Regions from separate parts of the uncultured Stenotrophomonas sp. genome, predicted to be linked through region 1. Evidence: riboswitches for the same ligand, from Rfam matches in the RefSeq annotation. Region 1 holds a riboswitch; the other holds the start of a gene.
The links. A riboswitch is a leader RNA that binds a small molecule or an ion and turns the genes downstream of it on or off. The one in region 1 is predicted to bind glycine.
Positions count from the first base shown of each region.

Region 1 (10,216 bases):
GGTTGCAGGCGCCGAAGGTCTGCGCGGCGGATGCGGCCCAGGTGAAGTGGGCGTACTGGCTGCCGCTGCCGGTGAGCTGCAGCGAGGTGCCCGGCGCGGTGCTGTTGGTTTCGCTGACCGGGATGTTCTGGCTGGTCAGTCCGGCGGCCGGGCCCGCGGCGGCGGTGACGGTGCCTTCGTAACTGATGAACTGGACCACCTTGCCGCTGCCATCGACCAGCGCGATGCCGTCGTTGGCGCCGTTCTGCAGGCCATTGGTGGGGTAGGTGACCGTGGCGATGCGCGCGCTGCCGCAGCCGGCCGCGGTGCCGGCCGGCACCGGGTTGCTGGCATACACCGTGGCGGCCGACGGCGTGCTGCCGTTGTACAGGTAGAGCATGTAGCCGGTGAGGTCTTCGCCGCCGGTGGCGACCACTTCGATCGCTTCGCCGACGTCCCCGGCCGGAGTGCTGTCGTCGTAGTGCAGTTCATTGATGAATACGTCGGCCCGGGCCGGGCTGACCGCCAGCGCCAGCAGGCACCCCAGGGACAGTGGTGTGAGCAACCGCATCTACGTCTCCTTGTGATTGGGTTTTGCCGAGCGAATCTAGCTAATCCATATGACACATCTATCGATATGTCCGGTTGGACACGCCACACTGGGACGTGCGTCAAGATTTTGGCCAAAGACGCCGCCGTTACCCGGCATGCACGGGAATTTCCGCTTGCCCCCTTGAAAGGGCGGGGCAGGCCACCATCTCTGCCCTGTCCCGCACTGCGGGTTTTTTCGCGAGCGATGCTGGCAGTCACCCTGCGTGAGTGCTAACATCGCCGGACTTTTTCAGACCAATCAATAACTTAAGAGGTCCCGCATGAGCATCAAGCCGCTTCACGACCGCGTTGTGGTCAAGCCGATCGAAGCCGACGAAATTTCCGCCGGCGGCATCGTCATTCCGGACTCGGCCAAGGAAAAGTCGACCAAGGGTGAAGTCGTGGCCGTGGGCCCGGGCAAGCCGCTGGACAACGGCAACGTGCGCCAGCCGTCGCTGAAGGTCGGTGACAAGGTCATCTACGGCCAGTACGCCGGCAGCAGCTACAAGAGCGAAGGCGTGGAATACAAGGTCCTGCGCGAAGACGACATCCTCGCCATCATCGGCTGAGACGGCGTCGCTCGTTCAGCCGGGCCCGGCCCGGCTCTACCCATCCCCTATTGATTCAGCCACGCATGGCGTGGCTCTACAGAAAAGGTAATCGCAATGGCTGCCAAGGAAATTCGTTTCGGTGAAGACGCCCGTTCGCGCATGGTGCGCGGCGTCAACGTTCTCGCCAATGCCGTCAAGGCCACCCTGGGCCCGAAGGGCCGCAATGTCGTGCTCGAGAAGAGCTTCGGCGCCCCGACCATCACCAAGGACGGCGTGTCCGTCGCCAAGGAAATCGAACTGTCCGACAAGTTCGAGAACATGGGCGCGCAGATGGTGAAGGAAGTCGCCTCGCGTACCAACGACGACGCCGGCGACGGCACCACCACCGCCACCGTGCTGGCCCAGGCCCTGATCCGCGAAGGCGCCAAGGCCGTCGCCGCCGGCATGAACCCGATGGACCTCAAGCGCGGTATCGACAAGGCCGTCGTGGCCGCCGTCGCCGAGCTGAAGAACATCTCCAAGCCCACCGCTGACGACAAGGCCATTGCCCAGGTCGGCACGATCTCGGCCAACTCGGACGAGTCGATCGGCAACATCATCGCCGAAGCGATGAAGGAAGTCGGCAAGGAAGGCGTGATCACCGTTGAAGAAGGCTCGGGCCTGGAAAACGAGCTGGACGTGGTCAAGGGCATGCAGTTCGACCGCGGCTACCTGTCCCCGTACTTCATCAACAACCAGCAGTCGCAGACCGCCGACCTGGATGACCCGTACATCCTCCTGCACGACAAGAAGATCTCCAACGTGCGCGACCTGCTGCCGGTGCTGGAAGGCGTCGCCAAGGCCGGCAAGCCGCTGCTGATCGTGGCCGAGGAAGTCGAAGGCGAAGCGCTTGCCACCCTGGTGGTCAACACCATCCGTGGCATCGTCAAGGTCGTGGCCGTCAAGGCCCCGGGCTTCGGCGACCGTCGCAAGGCGATGCTGGAAGACATGGCCGTGCTGACCGGTGGCACCGTGATCTCCGAAGAGATCGGTCTGTCGCTGGAGAAGGCCACCATCAACGACCTGGGCCGCGCCAAGAAGGTGCAGGTTTCCAAGGAAAACACCACGATCATCGACGGCCTGGGCGACAAGGCAGCCGTGGAATCGCGCGTGGCCCGCATCAAGACCCAGATCGAAGACACCTCGTCCGACTACGACCGTGAAAAGCTGCAGGAACGCGTGGCCAAGCTGGCCGGCGGTGTGGCCGTGATCAAGGTCGGTGCCTCGACCGAAATCGAAATGAAGGAAAAGAAGGACCGCGTCGACGACGCCCTGCACGCTACCCGTGCAGCGGTCGAAGAAGGCGTGGTGCCGGGCGGCGGCGTTGCCCTGGTCCGTGCGGTCACCGCGCTGGCTGGCCTGAAGGGCGCCAACGAAGACCAGAACCACGGCATCCAGATCGCCCTGCGCGCGATGGAAGCGCCGCTGCGTGAAATCGTCGCCAATGCCGGCGAAGAGCCGTCCGTGATCGTGAACAAGGTCAAGGAAGGCACCGGCAGCTACGGCTACAACGCCGCCAACGGCGAGTTCGGCGACATGCTCGAGTTCGGCATCCTGGACCCGACCAAGGTGACCCGTTCGGCCCTGCAGAATGCGGCGTCCATCGCCGGCCTGATGATCACCACCGAAGCGATGGTGGCTGAAGCGCCGAAGAAGGACGAGCCGGCCATGGGCGGCGGCGGCATGGGCGGCATGGGTGGCATGGGCGGCATGGACTTCTAAGGTCCCCGCACACGCGACATCCTGTCGTGCTGTACATGAAGACCCCGCCGCAAGGCGGGGTTTTCTTTTGTCCGCTTGACGCCGCTACCGGACGAAGGTCTTGTTGCCGTATTCCCAGGTCCACGGCGCGCCGGTGTCGCCGAGCACGAAGCGCACCAGTGCCGGGAACGCCGCTTCCGCACGTACGTCGTTGCCCAGGATCACCACGCAGCGCTGGCCGCGTTCCACGCAGACCAGGGTGTTGCCCACCGCATCGTCGTGCCCGCCCTTGTAGAACGCGTGGCCCTGCGGCCCATCGAAGACCACCACTCCCAGGCCCGCGGCCAGGTCCGCGCGACGCCGCGACGGTGGCAGTTCATCCTGCAGCGTAGGGAACTGCGAGGCTGTGGTGATCGGCCACTGCGCGCGCACCAGCTCACGTCGCGATGCAGGCGAAAGGCCTTCACCGCTCACCAGCGCGGCGGCAAGCCGCGCGATATCGGTGATGGTGGTGTCCATCGAACCCGCCGCCCGCACACGGCTGCGTTCGTCATGCGGTTCGGTGCTGCCGTCCTGGGTCCAGCCGTCGGCGAGGTTGCCGGCGAAGTCCGCGCGCCAGGTCATGCTGGTACGGGTCATGCCGAGGCGATCAAACACCCGCCGCTGCATTTCCCTGCCCACGTCCAGGCCTACGCCTTGTTCGAGCACGAACTGAAGCAGGATCAGCCCTTCCCCGGAATACGCATATCGCGTGCCCGGGTCGAAATGCAGCCGCAGTTTTCCCTCCGGTTCAAGAAAGGCGAAGTTGGAGAAGCCGCTGCGATGGCTGAGCAGCATGCGTGGGGTGATCTGCTGCCAGCGCGGGTCGTCCTTCAGGTCGGGCCAGGGCGCGTAGCGCTTGTCGGCCGGATAATCCGGCAGTGGACGGTCCAGGTAGGCAGCGATGGGGCGATCCAGGTCCACGATGCCGTCGTCCACCAGCTGCAGCACCATGTAGGCAAACGCCGCCTTGGTCAGCGACGCGGCGTACATGATGGTGTCTGGCTGCAGCGGCTCGCCGGCCGCATTGCGTTTGCCGGCCACGTGCACCTGCGCGACCTTGCCGTCATCAATCACGGCCAACGCCAGCCCCTGGGCGTGGGTTGCCCGCATCAGACGCTGCATCTGCGCATCCACCTCGGGCGGGGACGGCAGCGCGTGGGGTGGGGCGGCGGCCAGCGCAGCGGACGCGGGCATCAACAGGGAGAACATCAGGACGAACGGGCGCATGCACGGCACTCCTCCGGGTCTCAGCCCCAATCGTACCGTCGGGCCTGCAGCCCTGAACACTGCACCCCAGTTGCGAATGAAACATTTGGCACTCCCAGACCCCTGTGCTATCAATAGTCCCCAATGAACGCACGCCACGCCAATTCCTACTTTTGGTATTACTTTCCGAAGCCACCGGCGGAGGAAGGCATGCGCTCACCCTGAAGAAACCTTCAGACGCATTCCCGAAAGCCGCCAGCGCACCTGGCGGCTTTTTTGTTGCCGCCGCGCTGGGGACCCCCATCTCAAAGGAGATTTCCCCCATGCCCCCCCACACCGACGACCTGCGCATCCGCAAGATCGAACCGTTGACCCCGCCAGCGCAGCTGTTGGCGATGCTGCCCTGCGACGATGAAGCGTCCGCCACGGTCACCGCCTCGCGTGCAGCACTGCACGAGATCCTGCATGGTCGCGACGACCGCCTGGCGGTGGTGATCGGGCCGTGCTCGATCCATGACCCGGTGGCCGCGATCGAATACGCGCAGCGCCTGAAACCGCTGCGCGACGCTTACGCCGGCGAGCTTGAGATCATCATGCGCGTCTACTTCGAAAAGCCGCGCACCACGGTGGGCTGGAAGGGGCTGATCAACGACCCGGACCTGGACGGCAGCTTCCAGATCAACAAGGGCCTGCGCATCGCCCGCGGCCTGCTGCGCGACATCAACAAGCTTGGCCTGCCGGCCGGCGTGGAGTTCCTGGACGTGATCTCGCCGCAGTACATCGCGGACCTCGTCGCCTGGGGCGCGATTGGTGCGCGCACCACCGAAAGCCAGGTGCACCGCGAGCTGGCATCCGGGCTGTCGTGCCCGGTCGGGTTCAAGAACGGCACCGACGGCAACATCAAGATCGCCGCCGATGCGGTGGGCGCGGCGTCCAACCCGCACCACTTCCTGTCGGTGACCAAGCAGGGCGACACGGCGATCGTCGCCACCGCCGGCAACCCGGACTGCCACGTCATCCTGCGCGGAGGCAAGGTACCCAACTTCGACGCGCCCAGCGTGGATGCGGCCAGCCAGACCCTGGCCAAGGCGAAACTGCCCGCGCGGTTGATGATCGACGCCAGCCACGCCAACAGCAGCAAGAACCCCGAAAACCAGCCCCTGGTGATCGCCGACATCAACGCGCAGCTGGTGGCGGGTGAAGAGCGGATCGTGGGGGTGATGGTGGAAAGCCACCTCGTTGCCGGCCGCCAGGACCTGGTGGAAGGCCAGCCGCTGGTCTACGGGCAGAGCATCACCGATGGCTGCATCGGCTGGGACAGTTCGCTCGCCGTGCTCGAGTCGCTGGCCGAGGCGGTGCGTGCGCGGCGCGCGCGTCGTGTGGCGGAACCAGCCTGAGGCGCGGGGCCGGCCGCACGCCGGCCCAGCGACAGGCACTGTCTAAGGTATTCTCGAACTTATTCAAAGAAATCAATTGGATACCTTGACTGTCGCGCGCCAGACTTCACTCCTTCCTTGAATCCGGCCGGATTGTATGTACAATGTATGCACAAGCCACTACTGTGCGAGTGCTTCCCATGGGAACCGCCAGCAAAGTCATCAATTTCAGAGCGCCGGCCGACAAGCAGGCCCTGATCGATCGCGCCGTGGAGATCAGCGGGGTCAACCGCACTGAATTCATCCTCGATGCGGCATGCGACAAGGCCCGCGAAGTGCTGGCGGACCAGACCCGGTTCGCGCTGGACGCAGAGCAGTTGCAGCGCTTCAACGCGCTGCTGGATTCACCGCTGGAAGAAAACGCAGCGCTGCGCCGCCTGTTGAGCACGCCCGCACCCTGGGAGCGGTAAGTCCTTGCGTCTTTCCGCGCCCGTTCCCCTGCACGCCGGTCTGTCGGTCGATGACTTCCGCTGCAGCGCGCCGGCCCTGGAAAAATGGTTGCGTGAGCGCGCGCATGCCAACCAGGCATCCGGCGCATCACGATGCTTCGTCGCCTGCGACGAGCACCATCGCGTGATCGGCTACTACGCGCTGTCAGCCGGTTCGATGTCGCATGACGCGGCCCCCGGCCGACTTCGCCGCAACATGCCCGATCCCATCCCGGTCATCGTCCTGGGGCGTCTGGCGGTGCATGCGGACTGGACGGCACAAGGCATCGGCGAGGGATTGCTGAAGGACGCGGTGCTGCGCGCCTTGCAGGCGTGCGACCAGGTCGGGGCGCGTGCATTGCTGTGCCACGCCATCGACGCATCGGCGAGGACGTTCTACCTGAAACATGGGTTCGTCGTTTCGCCTGCCCATCCCATGACGGTGATGCTGCCCCTGTCGATGGGCAGTTGAGCCTGCGGCGGTGCCTCAATGCACCTCGTCGCGATACACGAACTTCGGCATCTCCCACTTGAAGTGGATCGCCAGCAGACGGAACGCGAAGCCACCACCGAGACACCACAGCGTGGCCGCGTTGAGCGACATGCCCAGTTCGAGCAGGCCCAGCCACGCCGCGCCGGTGAGGAGGGTGATCACCGCATAGAGTTCCTTCTGGAAGATCAGCGGCACTTCGTTGCACAGCACGTCACGCAGGACGCCGCCGAACGCACCGGTGAGCATGCCGGCGATCAGCACGATCGGCACCGAATGCCCACCGTCGCGCGCTACCGCACAGCCGATCAGGGTGAAGCAGATCAGGCCCAGGCCATCGAGCACCAGGAAGGTACGGCGGAAATGGTGCATCCAACGCGCCACCCACGTAGCGATCAGCGCCGCGCAGATGGTGAAGCCCAGGTACTCGGGGTGCTTCACCCAGCCCAGCGGGTAGTGGCCCAGCACGATGTCGCGCAGCGAGCCGCCGCCCAGCGCGGTCACGCAGGCGATGATGACCACGCCGAACAGGTCCATGCGCCGCCGCCCGGCGGACAGGGCGCCGGTCATGGCTTCGGCGGAAATGGCGATCAGGTAGATGATGGACAGCAGCATGCGGCAGCTCCGGGTGGGGCAGGCTGGGACGGAAACGCGCACGCACCGCGGCAGCGCCGCAGCACTGTCGTGGGGTGGGAATCCGTTGCCGCTCCCGCTGTCCTTTTGCCTGAGAGTTCGGTGGCCAGGCCACGTGCCCCTTCGGCGGGTCATTGAAGACCTCTCTCCAGATCGGCGTGTTGGATGCATGGTTGGTGGGCTATCGGACCACCGGCCTGAGCGATTATGGGAGCCTGCGCCTTCGGCGGGCGCCAGCGCGGCGCCTCTCTCCTGCATCCGGGGCCGATTCTAGCAGCCGCCAGCACCGACCCGGTGGATAATGCCGGTATGCCCGCTGAACCCACCCCCTGGTTTGTATACCTGCTCGAATGCCGCAACGGCAGCTATTACGCCGGCATAAGCAATGACGTGGAGGCCCGTTTCCAGGCCCATCTGTGCGGCAAGGGCGCGCGCTACACCCGCGCCAACCCGCCGGTGAAACTGTTGGCCATGCGCGCTTATCCCGACCGCTCGGCAGCCTCCAGGGCCGAATGCGAGCTCAAACGCCAGCCGCGCGCACGCAAGCTGGCCTGGCTGCAGCAACCCCTCCCATGACCGACATCGACCGGGCCAAGGCGCGCGCAATGATCGGCAAGACGGTCCTCGCCGGCATCACTTACCTCGACGTCGACGGAAACGCACTGGAACATCGCCAGATGGCGGGCGACGTACTACGCATCAATGCCGAGGAAGGCGTGGTACTGGCCAGCGCTGTCGACGGCGAGGAACTCTTCCTGCCACCGACACTGGACCACTACGCTGCGGCGGCACCGGGCGACTACACCTTGCGCTCGATCGCGCTGACCATCAGCGACCCGGATTTCCTGTGCACGTGGGACGTTCACCTCGCTCCCGGCAACGATCCCTGATCGGACGGCTTCGGCCGCCGGTCCTCCCGGTCGTCGCCAAAGATGATCCGCGCGCTGCGCTGGTAGCTCCAGTACGCCACCGCCCAGTTGAGCAGCACCACGATGCGGTTGCGGAAGCCGATCAGGAAGAACACGTGCGCGGCCAGCCAGAACCACCAGGCCAGCACGCCCGACAACTGCAGGCGCCCCAAATGCACGATGGCAGCCATGCGCCCGATCGTGGCCAGGTTGCCGAAGTCCTGGTACCTGAAAGGTCCGGGCGCGGGCTTGCCGTCCAGGCGCGCGCGGATGATCGTGGCCACGTGTTTGCCCATCTGCTTGGCGGCCGGGGCCACGCCCGGGACCGGCTTGACGTCGGCCTGGCTGATCGCGGCAAGATCGCCCGCAACGAAGATCTCGGGATGGTCGGCCAGCGTGAGGTCCGACTGCACCGGCACACGTCCAGCGCGGTCCAGCGGTACCTCCAGGGTGCGCGCCAGCGGCGATGCCGCCACGCCCGCTGCCCACACCACGGTGCGTGCCGGAACGAACTGCTCTCCCAGCTGGAAACCCTCGCTGTCGATGTCGCTCACCGCCGTGCCGGTCAGCACCTCGACACCCAGCTTCTCCAACTGTCGCCGCGCCTTCAACGACAGCACTTCGGGGAAGCTGGACAACACCCGCGGACCTGCCTCCACCAGCCGCACCTTGGCGCTGGCCGGATCGATGTGCCGGAACTCGTTGCGCAGTGTGTGCCGCGCGATCTCGGCCAGCGTCCCGGCCAGTTCCACGCCGGTGGGGCCGCCACCGACCACCGCGAAGCTGAGCCAGGCCGCCTTGCGCGCCGGATCCGGTTCGGCCTCGGCGCGCTCGAACGCCAGCAGCAGCTTGCGGCGCAGTGCGATGGCGTCATCGAGGGTCTTCAGGCCGGGCGCGTCGGCGGCCCATTCGTCGTGCCCGAAATAGGCATGGGTGGCGCCGGTGCACAGCATCAGCATGTCGTAGCCGAGCTGGCTGCCGTCGGCCAGGGTGATCTGGCGACGTGCCTTGTCGATGGACATCACCTCGCCCAACCGCACTTCGACGTTGCGCTGGTCGCCAAGGATGTGGCGCAGCGGTGCGGCGATATCGGGTGCGGACAGGCCGGCGGTGGCCACCTGGTACAGCAGCGGCTGGAACAGATGGTGGTTGCGACGGTCCACCAGGGTGATGCGCAGGCGCGCGCCGGCGAGCGCGCGGGTGGCCCAGAGGCCGGCGAAACCACCACCGATGACGACCAGGTGGGGCAGGGGATCGCGGGTCATGCACGGACTCCTTGGCAAGCGACGACGGGCATCGTCGCACGTACCGCAGCATGCGCACGTGTACGCCGGCGGCGGGGTTCAGCAGCGGTCTCACCTGCCGTGCCGATCGGCGTATCGTAGCGGCGCACTTCAATGATCAGGAAACCAACATGCTGAAGATCTGGGGCCGGCAAAATTCCAGCAACGTGCGCAAGGTGTTGTGGTGCGCCGAGGAAATCGGCCTGGCGTACGCGTCCATCGAGGTCGGCGGGCCGTTCGGTGGTACGCAGTCGGCCGAATACGTGGCGATGAATCCCAACGGCCTGGTGCCGGTGATCGAAGACCAGGGCCTGCCGCTGTGGGAGTCCAACACCATCGTGCGTTACCTCTGCGCGCGTTACGCGCTGGGCACGCTGTACCCGGAAGACGCGATGGCGCGTGCCCAGGCCGAGAAGTGGATGGACTGGAGCACCTCGCGGATGGCGCCGCTGTACAGCGAGTTGATCTGGGGCATCATGCGAACCGCTCCGGCCAACCGCGACGAAACCCGCATCAACGCCGCCGTGGTGCGTGCCGGGGAGCTGCTGGCGATGGCCGATGCCACGCTGGCGCAGCAGCCCTGGTTGTCCGGCGATCGGTTCGCCATGGGCGACATTCCGCTGGGCGCGCTGGTCTACGCGTGGTTCGAGCTGCCGATCCAGCGCCCGTCGCTGCCGCACCTGGAAGCGTGGTACCAGCGCCTGCAGCAGCGCCCGGCATACGCCAAAGCGGTGATGACGCCGTTGACCTGACCGGCCCTCCAGATCTCAATACAGGTCAGTGGGATCGACGTCCAATGACCAGCGCACCTTGCGCGCCTGTGGCAGCGCGTAAACCTGCGGCATGATCTGGTCGAGCAGCGCATGCAGCGGTCGCCTTGACGGCGCCGACAGCAGCAGCTGGGTGCGCTGGTAGCCCGCGCGACGCGG
Region 1 covers NZ_CAUQPH010000096.1:2,866-13,081, forward strand. Annotated here, with positions in the region: gene RWO33_RS14730 (endonuclease) at 1-550, opposite strand, end outside; gene RWO33_RS14735 (co-chaperone GroES) at 852-1,139, shown strand; gene groL (chaperonin GroEL) at 1,236-2,882, shown strand; gene RWO33_RS14745 (serine hydrolase domain-containing protein) at 2,967-4,130, opposite strand; gene RWO33_RS14750 (3-deoxy-7-phosphoheptulonate synthase) at 4,433-5,506, shown strand; gene RWO33_RS14755 (DUF1778 domain-containing protein) at 5,686-5,955, shown strand; gene RWO33_RS14760 (GNAT family N-acetyltransferase) at 5,960-6,445, shown strand; gene RWO33_RS14765 (trimeric intracellular cation channel family protein) at 6,461-7,078, opposite strand; glycine riboswitch at 7,168-7,258, opposite strand; glycine riboswitch at 7,279-7,361, opposite strand; gene RWO33_RS14770 (GIY-YIG nuclease family protein) at 7,406-7,672, shown strand; gene RWO33_RS14775 (hypothetical protein) at 7,669-7,986, shown strand; gene RWO33_RS14780 (NAD(P)/FAD-dependent oxidoreductase) at 7,959-9,269, opposite strand; gene RWO33_RS14785 (glutathione S-transferase) at 9,419-10,039, shown strand; partial or broken gene RWO33_RS14790 (primosomal protein N') at 10,055-10,216, opposite strand, start outside.

Region 2 (10,216 bases), on a different contig from region 1:
CTTCATCGGCCGCGATGGCCTTCAGATGCGCCCACGCATCGGCCGCGAAATCGATCGCCGCCGATTCCTTCGACAGGCGCTTGGCGGCGTCGGCACTGAGCACGATGGCCACTGCGTCGAACACCACCGACGGGGTGCCGGCGAGCTGGCCGTCCGCCGGCTGCAGCCTGCCGTCGCTCAGCTTCCCGCCACCCACCTTCGGGGCAACCAGCTTGACCTTGGCGCCGGCCTTTTCGGCCGCCTTGCGCAGGTTGGCGATCATCCCCGCATCCGAACCCTCGTCGAACAGGATGCCGACGCAGCGGCCCTTGAGCAGGTCCTTGGTGCGGCCGATCACGCGCACTTCCGGTGCCTTGGGCATGTCCTGGGCGGGCGTGGCGGTGGGGGCGGGGTCGGGCAGGGCGGGCATCGCCAGACCGTCGGCCACGCGCTTGGCCAACGACTCGTCGATGTTGCGCAGGTGGCTCACGGTGCGCTCGCGCACGGCCACCGTTTCCACCTTGGACAGTTCAAACACCAGTGCCGAGGCCAGGTGCGCCTGCTCCGGCGCTTCCAGGCTGCGGAAGAACATGCGCGCCTGGCTGTAGTGGTCGGCAAAGCTCTCCGCACGCACGCGGCCCTTGCGGCCGTCGTCGGCCGGGGTGGCGTGGCTGGGGAAGCCGTTGGCGGTCTCGCGCGGGCTGTCGCCCTGCAGCGAACTGGGGTCGTAGGCGACGCGGCCCTTGGGAATGGCCATCTGCATGTGGCCGTCGCGCTGGTGGTTGGCGAACGGGCACTTCGGCGCGTTGACCGGGATCTGGTGGAAGTTCGGGCCCCCCAGGCGGCTGAGCTGGGTGTCCAGGTAGGAGAACAGGCGGCCCTGCAGCAGGGGATCGTTGCTGAAGTCGATGCCCGGCGGCACGTTGGCCGGGCAGTAGGCGACCTGCTCGGTTTCGGCGAAGAAGTTGTCCGGCCAGCGGTCCAGCACCATGCGCCCGATGACGGTCAGGGGCACCAGCGATTCGGGAATGATCTTGGTCGAGTCCAGGTGGTCGAACGGGAAGGCCTCGGCCTGTTCCTCGGTGAACAGCTGCACGGCCAATTCCCACTCGGGGAAGTCGCCGCCGGTGATCGCCTCGAACAGGTCGCGGCGGTGGAAGTCGTTGTCGGCCCCCTGCAGCTTCAACGCTTCATCCCACACCGTGGACTGCAGGCCCAGTTTCGGGCGCCAATGGAACTTCACGAAGGTCGACTCGCCCTGTTCATTGAGCAGGCGGAAGCTGTGGATGCCGAAGCCTTCGATGGTGCGCAGCGAGCGCGGGATGGTGCGGTCGCTCATCGCCCACATGATCATGTGCATGGATTCGGGCATCAGCGACACGAAGTCCCAGAACGTGTCATGCGCGCTGGCCGCCTGCGGGAAGGCACGGTCCGGCTCCATCTTCACCGCGTGGATCAGGTCGGGGAATTTGATCGCGTCCTGGATGAAGAACACCGGGATGTTGTTGCCCACCAGGTCCCAGTTGCCCTCGGGGGTGTAGAACTTCACCGCGAAGCCGCGCACGTCGCGCGGGGTGTCCACCGAGCCGGCGCCACCGGCGACCGTGGAGAAGCGGGTGAACACGGGGGTGCGCACGCCGACTTCGGTCAGCACGCGCGCGCGGGTGTATTCCTGCAGCGAACGGGTCAGCTCGAAGTAGCCATGCGCCGCGCTGCCGCGGGCATGCACGATGCGCTCGGGGATGCGCTCATGGTCGAAGTGGGTGATCTTCTCGCGCAGGATGAAGTCTTCCAGCAGGGTCGGCCCGCGCGGGGTGTCGCGCAGCGAGTTCTGGTTGTCTGCGACCGGGATGCCCTGGTTGGTGGTCAGCGCGGGATGGCCACCGCCGGCGCGCTGGTGCAGTTCGTCACCTTGGCCACGTGCCTCGGCGGGTTGGGCGGCGGGTTTGGTGCGGGGCTTGCTGGTGGCCATCAGGCGACTCCGGGGCTGGCGAGGGGATTCGATCCCCAACAGTGGCGTCACGCGTGTTAATCGTGGGTCGGAGAACGCGGCCCGGCTTGCACCTGCGCTTCACGCCGGGGCGCCTGACGGGCGCGCGGCAGGTATCCTTGGTGGCGTGTCCCTCCTTCTTCCGCCACCCCATGCGTGTTGAACCTGCCGACATCGAAGCCCTGTTCGATGCGATTCCCGACGTGCTGTTCTTCATGAAGGACCGCGACGGGCGCTATACGCACATCAACCAGACCATGCTGCGCAGGTTGGGGTTGAAGTCGCGCAAGGAGGTGATCGGACGCACCGCCGCCGAGATCTACCCGACCGGCCTGGGTGCCGATTACGCCACCCAGGATGCCCAGGTGCTGGCCGGCAAGGTGATCGAGAACCTGATGGAACTGCACCTGTTCGCCAACCGCGAGCCGGGCTGGTGCCTGACCTGCAAGCGGCCGCTGCTGGTGGACGGGCAGATCCGTGGCCTGATCGGCATCTCGCGCGACCTGGGCCAGAAGGACAGCCTGGGCACCCAGTACGAGCAGCTGCGGCTGGCGCTGGCGCACCTGAACGCGCATTACGCCGAGAACGTGCGCATGCAGACCCTGCTGGACATCACCGGCTTCTCGCTGTCCAAACTGGAGCGCACCTTCCGCAAGGTGTTCCAGATGACCCCGCAGCAGGTACTGACCCGCCTGCGGATCCAGATGGCGGTGCACCTGCTGCATGGCAGCGAGACCATCGCCAGCATCGGCCAGGCCTGCGGCTTCACCGACCAGAGCGCGTTCACCCGCAAGTTCAAGGCTGAAGTCGGCGTGTCGCCGCGCGCCTATCGCGCCCAGATCGGCGAGCGCGTCGACGCCTGAGCCGGCATGACCTGGGTGGGATGCCTGCGACAGCCCGGACAGGGTATGGTGTCGCACCTGTTGCCCGCCACTCGATTCCGATGCCCGCATCCCAGACTCCGGCTCCGTCCGCACCCCGCTCCAACACCCGCCTGGACCACGCGCTCAAGCCCCGCCAGCTGATCATGATGGGACTGGGCAGCGCGATCGGCGCCGGCCTGTTCCTGGGCTCCGGGGTGGGCGTACAGGCCGCCGGACCGGCCGTGCTGCTGTCCTACCTGGTCGCGGGCGCGCTGGTGATCATCGTCATGAATGCGCTGGGCGAGATGGCTGCGGCCAAGCCGACCAGCGGTGCGTTCTCGGTGTATGCCGCCGACGCCATGGGCGCCACCGCCGGCGCGACGGTCGGCTGGTTGTGGTGGGTGCAGCTGGTCATCGTGATCGCCGCCGAAGCGGTCGGCGCGGCCGAGCTGCTGGCCACGGTGTGGCCGGTCATCCCGGTGCCGATGGCGGCATTGGCCTTCATGCTGTTCTTCACCGCCATCAATCTGCTCGGGGTGAAGAACTTCGGTGAGTTTGAATTCTGGTTCGCCATCATCAAGGTGGCGGCGATCATCGGCTTCATCCTGATCGGCGTGGCCCTGCTGATGGGCTGGCTGCCGGACGCGCAGTCGCCGGGCCTGAGCAACTTCACCGACCACGGCGGCTTCGCACCGAAGGGCCTGGCCGGGATCGGCGCGGCGCTGCTGGTGGTGGTGTTCGCCTTTGGCGGCACCGAGATCGTGGCAGTGGCCGCCGCCGAAACCGAAGACCCCGAGCGCAGCATCGCCCGTGCGATCCGCACCGTGGCCTGGCGCATCCTGGTGTTCTACATCGGCTCGCTGAGCGTGATCATCGCGGTGGTGCCGTGGACCAGCGAAAGCCTGTCCTCGCCGTTCGCGGCGGTGCTGCAGGTGGCCAACATTCCCGGCGCCGCGACTGCCATCACCCTGATCGCGGTGATCGCGCTGTTGTCGGCGCTCAACGCCAACCTGTATGGCGCGTCGCGCATGATGTACTCGCTGGCGCGTCGCCAGGAGGCACCGGCGGTGCTGGGCTGGACCGACCCGCGGCAGGTGCCGATCATCGCCGTGCTGGCCAGCGTGCTGTTCGGGTTCGCGGCAACGGTGATGGAGCTGCTGTTCCCAGGCAAGGTGCTGCCGGTGCTGTTGAACATCGTCGGCTCGACCTGCCTGCTGGTGTGGACGATTTCGCTGCTGTCGCAGCTGATCCTGCGCCGCCGCGCCAACCGCGATGGCACCCGGCTGCCGTTCCGCATGACCGGCTACCCGTACCTGACCCTGCTCGGCCTGGGCGTGCTGGCGCTGATCTTTGGCCTGCTGCTCTCCGAAGCGCATACCCGGGTGGAGTTCCTGTCGATGGCCGCGCTGACCGCGGTGATCGCGATCACCAGCGAAGTCACCCGCCGCGTGCGCCGCAACTGACCTTCGCCGGAGAGACGCCTTCGTTCCGGGTCCGTGCCTTACCGGGTGTAGCAGGTTCATCGGCGGTCGATCGGATGCGACCCTACCGGGGCCCGTCCTGCGCACGGGACGGTGCGTAGTGACACGCCATGCGTGTCAACCGCGCACAGCGCGGCTCAAGCTTCCGCAGCAGTGACAACGCGGTGCATGGACCCATTGCAGTCGACACACGTGGCGCGGCCGACCCACGATCAAAAAAAATGACGGCCCGCATCGGGCCTTTCGCATTTGCCGCCGCGACGCAATGCGTCAAATCGCTTGACCTTCGCCGTCAGTAACGACCGTCCAGATGATTGCTGGCAAAGCGCGCGTAAACGCCTTGGTCCAGGTCGCGCAGCGGTCTGTTCGCGATCTGGTCGCTTGACTGGGACGGGGTCCTGAACAAGGGAGCATCACCGACGAGCCGCTCGAGGTATGCGGCGTCCACGGTGATCGCGGGTGACCCGTACGACGCGTTGTAGATCGTGGCCGGGTGCTGTCTCGCCGGTACCGTCGGTGATCCGTGCGGCCGTTCAATGCGGATTGCCTGCGGCGGAATGGTCCAGCCAACGCAGGGGGAAGAAAGGTGCTTCGGAACCATCAGTGCTCCACGCTTCATTCCAGATGAGGGCGAGCAGGTTAGCTGCGACGTGCTGATGCCGCTTCCAGAATGCCATCACACGAAACGAAGACGGCCCGCTTTCGCGGGCCGTTCTCGTTTCAACCAGGCGGGAGGATCAGACCTCCACGCCCTCGTCTTCCTTGTACGCGTCGACCGGGATGCAGGCGCACATCACGTTCTTGTCGCCGTAGACGTTGTCCACGCGTGCCACCGGCGGCCAGTACTTCTGCTGGCGCAGGCTGGCCAGCGGGAAGGCAGCCAGCTCGCGCGGGTAGGCGTGCGACCACTCGCTGGCCGACACCGCGGTGGCGGTGTGCGGGGCGTGCTTCAGCGGGTTGTCTTCACGGTCCAGGCGGCCGTCTTCGATCGCGGCGATTTCCTCGCGGATCTGGATCATCGCGTTGATGAAGCGGTCCAGCTCGTGCAGCGATTCGCTTTCGGTCGGCTCCACCATCAGCGTGCCGGCGACCGGGAAGCTCAGGGTCGGCGCATGGAAACCGAAGTCGATCAGGCGCTTGGCCACGTCTTCGGCGACCACGCCGGAGGTCTTCTCCAGCGGACGCACGTCCAGGATGCACTCGTGCGCCACCAGCCCGTTGCGGCCCGTGTACAGCGTCCTGAAGTGCGGGGCCAGGCGCTTGGCGATGTAGTTGGCGTTGAGCAGCGCGACCTGGGTCGCCTTGCGCAGGCCTTCGGTGCCCATCAGGGTGATGTACATCCAGCTGATCGGCAGGATCGAGGCGCTGCCGAAGCTGGCCGCGCTGACCATGCCTACATCGCCTTCGCCGCCCAGCACCTTGGGCAGGAACGGGGCGAGGTGCGACTTGACCGCACACGGGCCCACGCCCGGGCCACCGCCGCCGTGCGGGATGCAGAAGGTCTTGTGCAGGTTCAGGTGCGACACGTCCGAGCCCCACTTGCCGGGCTTGGCCACGCCGACCAGGGCGTTCATGTTGGCGCCGTCGGTGTACACCTGGCCGCCGTGCTTGTGGATGATCTCGCAGATCTCGACCACTTCTTCCTCGAACACGCCGTGCGTGGAGGGGTAGGTGATCATCAGCGCGGCCAGGCGGTCGCCGTACTTCTCGGCGTTGACGCGGATGTCTTCGACGTCGACATTGCCGTTGGCGTCGGTCTTGGTCACCACCACCTTCATGCCGCACATCTGCGCCGACGCCGGGTTGGTGCCATGCGCCGAATCCGGGATCAGGCAGACGTCGCGGTGGCCTTCGCCGCGCGAGCGGTGGTAGGCACGGATCGCCAGCAGGCCGGCGTATTCGCCCTGCGCGCCGGAGTTCGGCTGCAGGCTCACCGCATCGTAGCCGGTGCATTCCACCAGCATCGCTTCCAGCCCGTCGATCAGTTCCTTGTAGCCGGTAGCCTGGTCGGCCGGGGCCAGCGGATGGATGTTGGCGAACTCCGGCCAGGTCACCGGGATCATCTCGGCGGTGGCGTTGAGCTTCATGGTGCAGCTGCCCAGCGGGATCATGGTGCGATCCATGGCCAGGTCCTTGTCCGCCAGCGAACGCAGGTAGCGCAGCAGTTCGTGTTCGCTGTGGTGGGTGTTGAACACCGGGTGGGTCAGGAAGGCGCTGGTGCGCACCTGGGCGGGCGGCAGCGCATCGGCGGTGGCCGCGTCCAGCGCGTCCACGTCGACGCTCACGCCGAACAGCTGGCCCAGCGCGACGATGTCGGCGCGTGTGGTGGTTTCGTCCAGGCTGATGCCGACCGCTTCGCTGTCGATCGCACGCAGGTTGATGCGCGCGGCGGCGGCCTTGGCGTGGATCGCGTTGGCGTCGATCGCCTTGACGTGCAGGGTGTCGAAGAAGTGCTCGCCGACATTGACGCCGGCGCCGCGCAGGGCAGCAGCCAGGATCGCGGCCAGGCGGTGGGTGCGGCGGGCGATGCGGGTCAGGCCTTCCGGGCCGTGGTACACGGCATACATCGAGGCCATCACCGCCAGCAGCACCTGTGCGGTGCAGATGTTGGACGTCGCCTTCTCGCGGCGGATGTGCTGCTCGCGGGTCTGCAGGGTCAGGCGGTAGGCGGCATTGCCCTGGGCGTCGACCGACACACCGATCAGGCGGCCGGGCATCGAGCGCTTGTAGGCATCGCGGCAGGCCATGAACGCGGCGTGCGGGCCGCCGAAGCCGAACGGCACGCCGAAGCGCTGCGAGTTGCCGACCACGATGTCGGCGCCCCATTCGCCCGGCGCGGCGATCAGGGTCAGGGCCAGCAGGTCGGTGGCCACGGCCACCAGGCCGCCGCGGGCGTGCACGGCATCGGCCAGCGCCTGGTAGTCGCCGATATGGCCGAAGGTGTCCGGGTACTGCAGCAGCACGCCGTAGCTGTCCGCTTCCAGCGCTTCGGCGGGCGTGCCCACGCGCAGCACGATGCCCATCGGCTCGGCGCGGGTGCGCAGCAGTTCCAGCGTCTGCGGGTGCACGGCGTCGTGCACGAAGAAGGTGTCCGACTTCGACTTGGCGGAACGCTTGGCCAGGGTCATCGCTTCAGCCGCCGCGGTGGCTTCGTCCAGCAGCGAGGCGTTGGCGATCTCCATGCCGGTGAGGTCGGCGCACAGGGTCTGGAAGTTGATCAGCGCTTCCATGCGGCCCTGCGAGATTTCCGCCTGGTACGGGGTGTAGGCGGTGTACCAGGCCGGGTTTTCCAGCACGTTGCGCAGGATCACGTTCGGGGTCAGCGTGCCGTAGTAGCCCTGGCCGATGAAGGTGCGGAACACCTGGTTCTTGTCGGCAATGGCGCGGATCTTCGCCAGCGCGTCCACCTCGGTCATCGACACGGGCAGCGCCAACGGCGCCGGCGACTTGATCGAGGCCGGCACGATGGCGTCGGTCAACGCGTCCAGCGAGGCGTGGCCGACCACCTCGAGCATCTGCGCGATTTCGGCGTCGTTGGGGCCGATGTGGCGTTCGACGAACGCGTGGCTGTGTTCAAGCTCGCGCAGGGAAGGGGTGTTCTGGGACATGGCTGGCATCCAAAAGAGTGGGCACGCACGTTCGGAAGCGCGGACGGGGCGTGTCGTGGGCGACAACGATCCACCGGACCCTGCGGTCTTCCTGGGTGCCCCTCTGTCCTTTTGCCTGAGAGTTTGGAAGCGCGCGGCTGCGTGCTTCGTGCCCCTTCGGCGCCGGCACCGGCCGGTCTCTCCAGAGTTTTGGTGCGGGTGGTATCGGGCCTGAGCGATTACGGGCGTTGCGCCTTCGGCAGCGGATGCCTGGAAACCAAGCTCCACTTCTCCCACCATGTAGCCCGCCAATTATATCCCAGCGCCCCGGCCCGCAGCGGCCTTCCGGGAGATGAACGCGCTCACCGTTCCGTACCCGGATGTCGGTTTCGGCATGGAACTGGCGGGTACAACCGCCTATGATGAGCGGATCCTCGTATTCATCAGGCGCCACCCGGTCCGGGCCGGCGCCTTCCGTGCGTTCAAGCACGGTCGCTGACGGAACTTCCGATGACACCCGCTGCCCCTTCGAACCGCCGCCTGGCCCTGCTGCTTGCCGGCCTGGCCATGTTCGGCCCGTTCTCGATCGACACCATCTTCCCGGCCTTCCTGCTGTTGGGCGAGCGCATGCAGGTCGACCAGGTCGCCGTGCAGCAGACGGTCAGTGTGTACCTGCTGTTCTACGGCCTGATGAGCCTGGCGCACGGCCCGCTGTCGGATGCGTTCGGACGCCGCCGGGTGATCCTGGGCGGGCTGGTGCTGTTCATCGCCGCGTCGATCGGCTGCGCCCTGTCGCGCGACCTGACCACGCTGCTGGTGTTCCGCGCGCTGCAGGGCGTGACCGCCGGCGTGGGGGTGATCGTCGGCCGTGCGGTGATCCGTGATCTGTACCACGGCGCCGACGCGCAGCGCCTGATGAGCCAGGTGTCGATGATCTTCGGCATCGCCCCGGCGATCGCGCCGATCATCGGTGGCTGGATCCTGCTCGGTGGCGGCGACTGGCCGTTGATCTTCTGGTTCCTGGTGCTGTTCGCGCTGGTGCTGCTGGTGGCTACCGGCAAGTGGCTGCCCGAAACCCATCCGGTGGAAGCGCGCACGCCGCTGTCGGCAGGCGCGCTGCTGCGCAGCTACCTGCAGATGGGCAGCAACCCACGCCTGCTGCGCCTGGCCGCGGCCGGCGCCTTCAATTTCTCCGGCATCTTCCTGTACATCGCCTCGGCCCCGGTGTTCGTGATGCAGCACCTGAAGCTGGGCGAGGGCGGCTTTGCCTGGCTGTTCATTCCCACCATCGGCGGCATGACGATGGGCTCGTTCCTGTCCGGGCGGATGGCCGGGCGGATCACGGCGCAGCGGCAGGTGGCGATCGGCTTCAGCCTGTGCGCGGTGTCGGCGCTGGTCAACCTGGCCTATGTGCTGGGGGTGGCGCAGATCGCGTTGCCGTGGGCGGTGCTGCCGATCTTCCTCGGCGGCGTGGGCATGTCGCTGATCTTCCCGATCCTGGCGCTGGCGGTGCTGGACATGTACCCGCACCAGCGCGGCCTGGCCTCGTCGATGCAGATGTTCATCCAGCTGATGATCAACACCGTCGTGGCGGGCGCGGTCTCGCCGCTGCTCAGCAGCACGCCGTTGCACCTGGCGCTGGGCTATGCCGGGTTCTTCGCGGTCGGCGCGGCGTTCTGGTTCTGGGAGCGCCGCTGCGAGCGCAGGCGCGATGCGGCGGCGGGCGGGGCCTGAGCCCCGTGCGGTATCCTGTCACCCTTGATGCAGTCCGGAAGTCCCCCTGATGTCGACCACCTCCAAACTGCGCCGTGACCTGCGCCGGCGCCGCGAAATCGAAGAGGCGAACCGCGAAAAGGCCCACGCCTCGCCGGTCGAGCCGCATGCCGAGCTCCGCGACCAGCAGCGTACGCTGCTGGCCGGCGTGGTCCGTCGTGACGGCGAATGGGTGCTGGGCATGGACGGCCGCATTGCCGGGCAGACCCCCAGCGCCGCCCGCGTGCTGGCGCTGATCATGCAGGCTGCTGAACTGCACGAGCGCCAGGGCACGCCGGTGCGGCTGGTGTATTCGGACGCGTTGAAAGACGCCGCCCACGCCGAAGCCAAGGCCGAGGGCAAGGATTTCGAGCAGTTCAAGACAGATCTCGCGGCTTCCCTCAAACCCAAGGCGTAGAGCAACGCCCTGCGTGGCTGCGCCATACTGCGCGCGCTCCCAGCAAAAGCGGCTGCCGGTGAATCGAGTGCCGGGCCCCCATACCCTTTCCGGCGAATGTCCCCCGGCGTCGGCCGGAGGCCGACACCTCCTCCTTTACTTCGCCT
Region 2 covers NZ_CAUQPH010000031.1:12-10,227, reverse strand. Annotated here, with positions in the region: gene RWO33_RS08170 (catalase) at 1-1,951, opposite strand, end outside; gene RWO33_RS08165 (AraC family transcriptional regulator) at 2,122-2,832, shown strand; gene RWO33_RS08160 (amino acid permease) at 2,907-4,295, shown strand; gene RWO33_RS08155 (hypothetical protein) at 4,606-4,914, opposite strand; gene gcvP (aminomethyl-transferring glycine dehydrogenase) at 5,051-7,930, opposite strand; glycine riboswitch at 8,015-8,116, opposite strand; gene RWO33_RS08145 (hypothetical protein) at 8,253-8,399, shown strand; gene RWO33_RS08140 (multidrug effflux MFS transporter) at 8,411-9,634, shown strand; gene RWO33_RS08135 (hypothetical protein) at 9,684-10,070, shown strand.
Region 2: it holds a riboswitch for glycine, as region 1 does, so the genes downstream of both, gcvP (aminomethyl-transferring glycine dehydrogenase) here and RWO33_RS14765 (trimeric intracellular cation channel family protein) in region 1, are expected to answer to the same signal.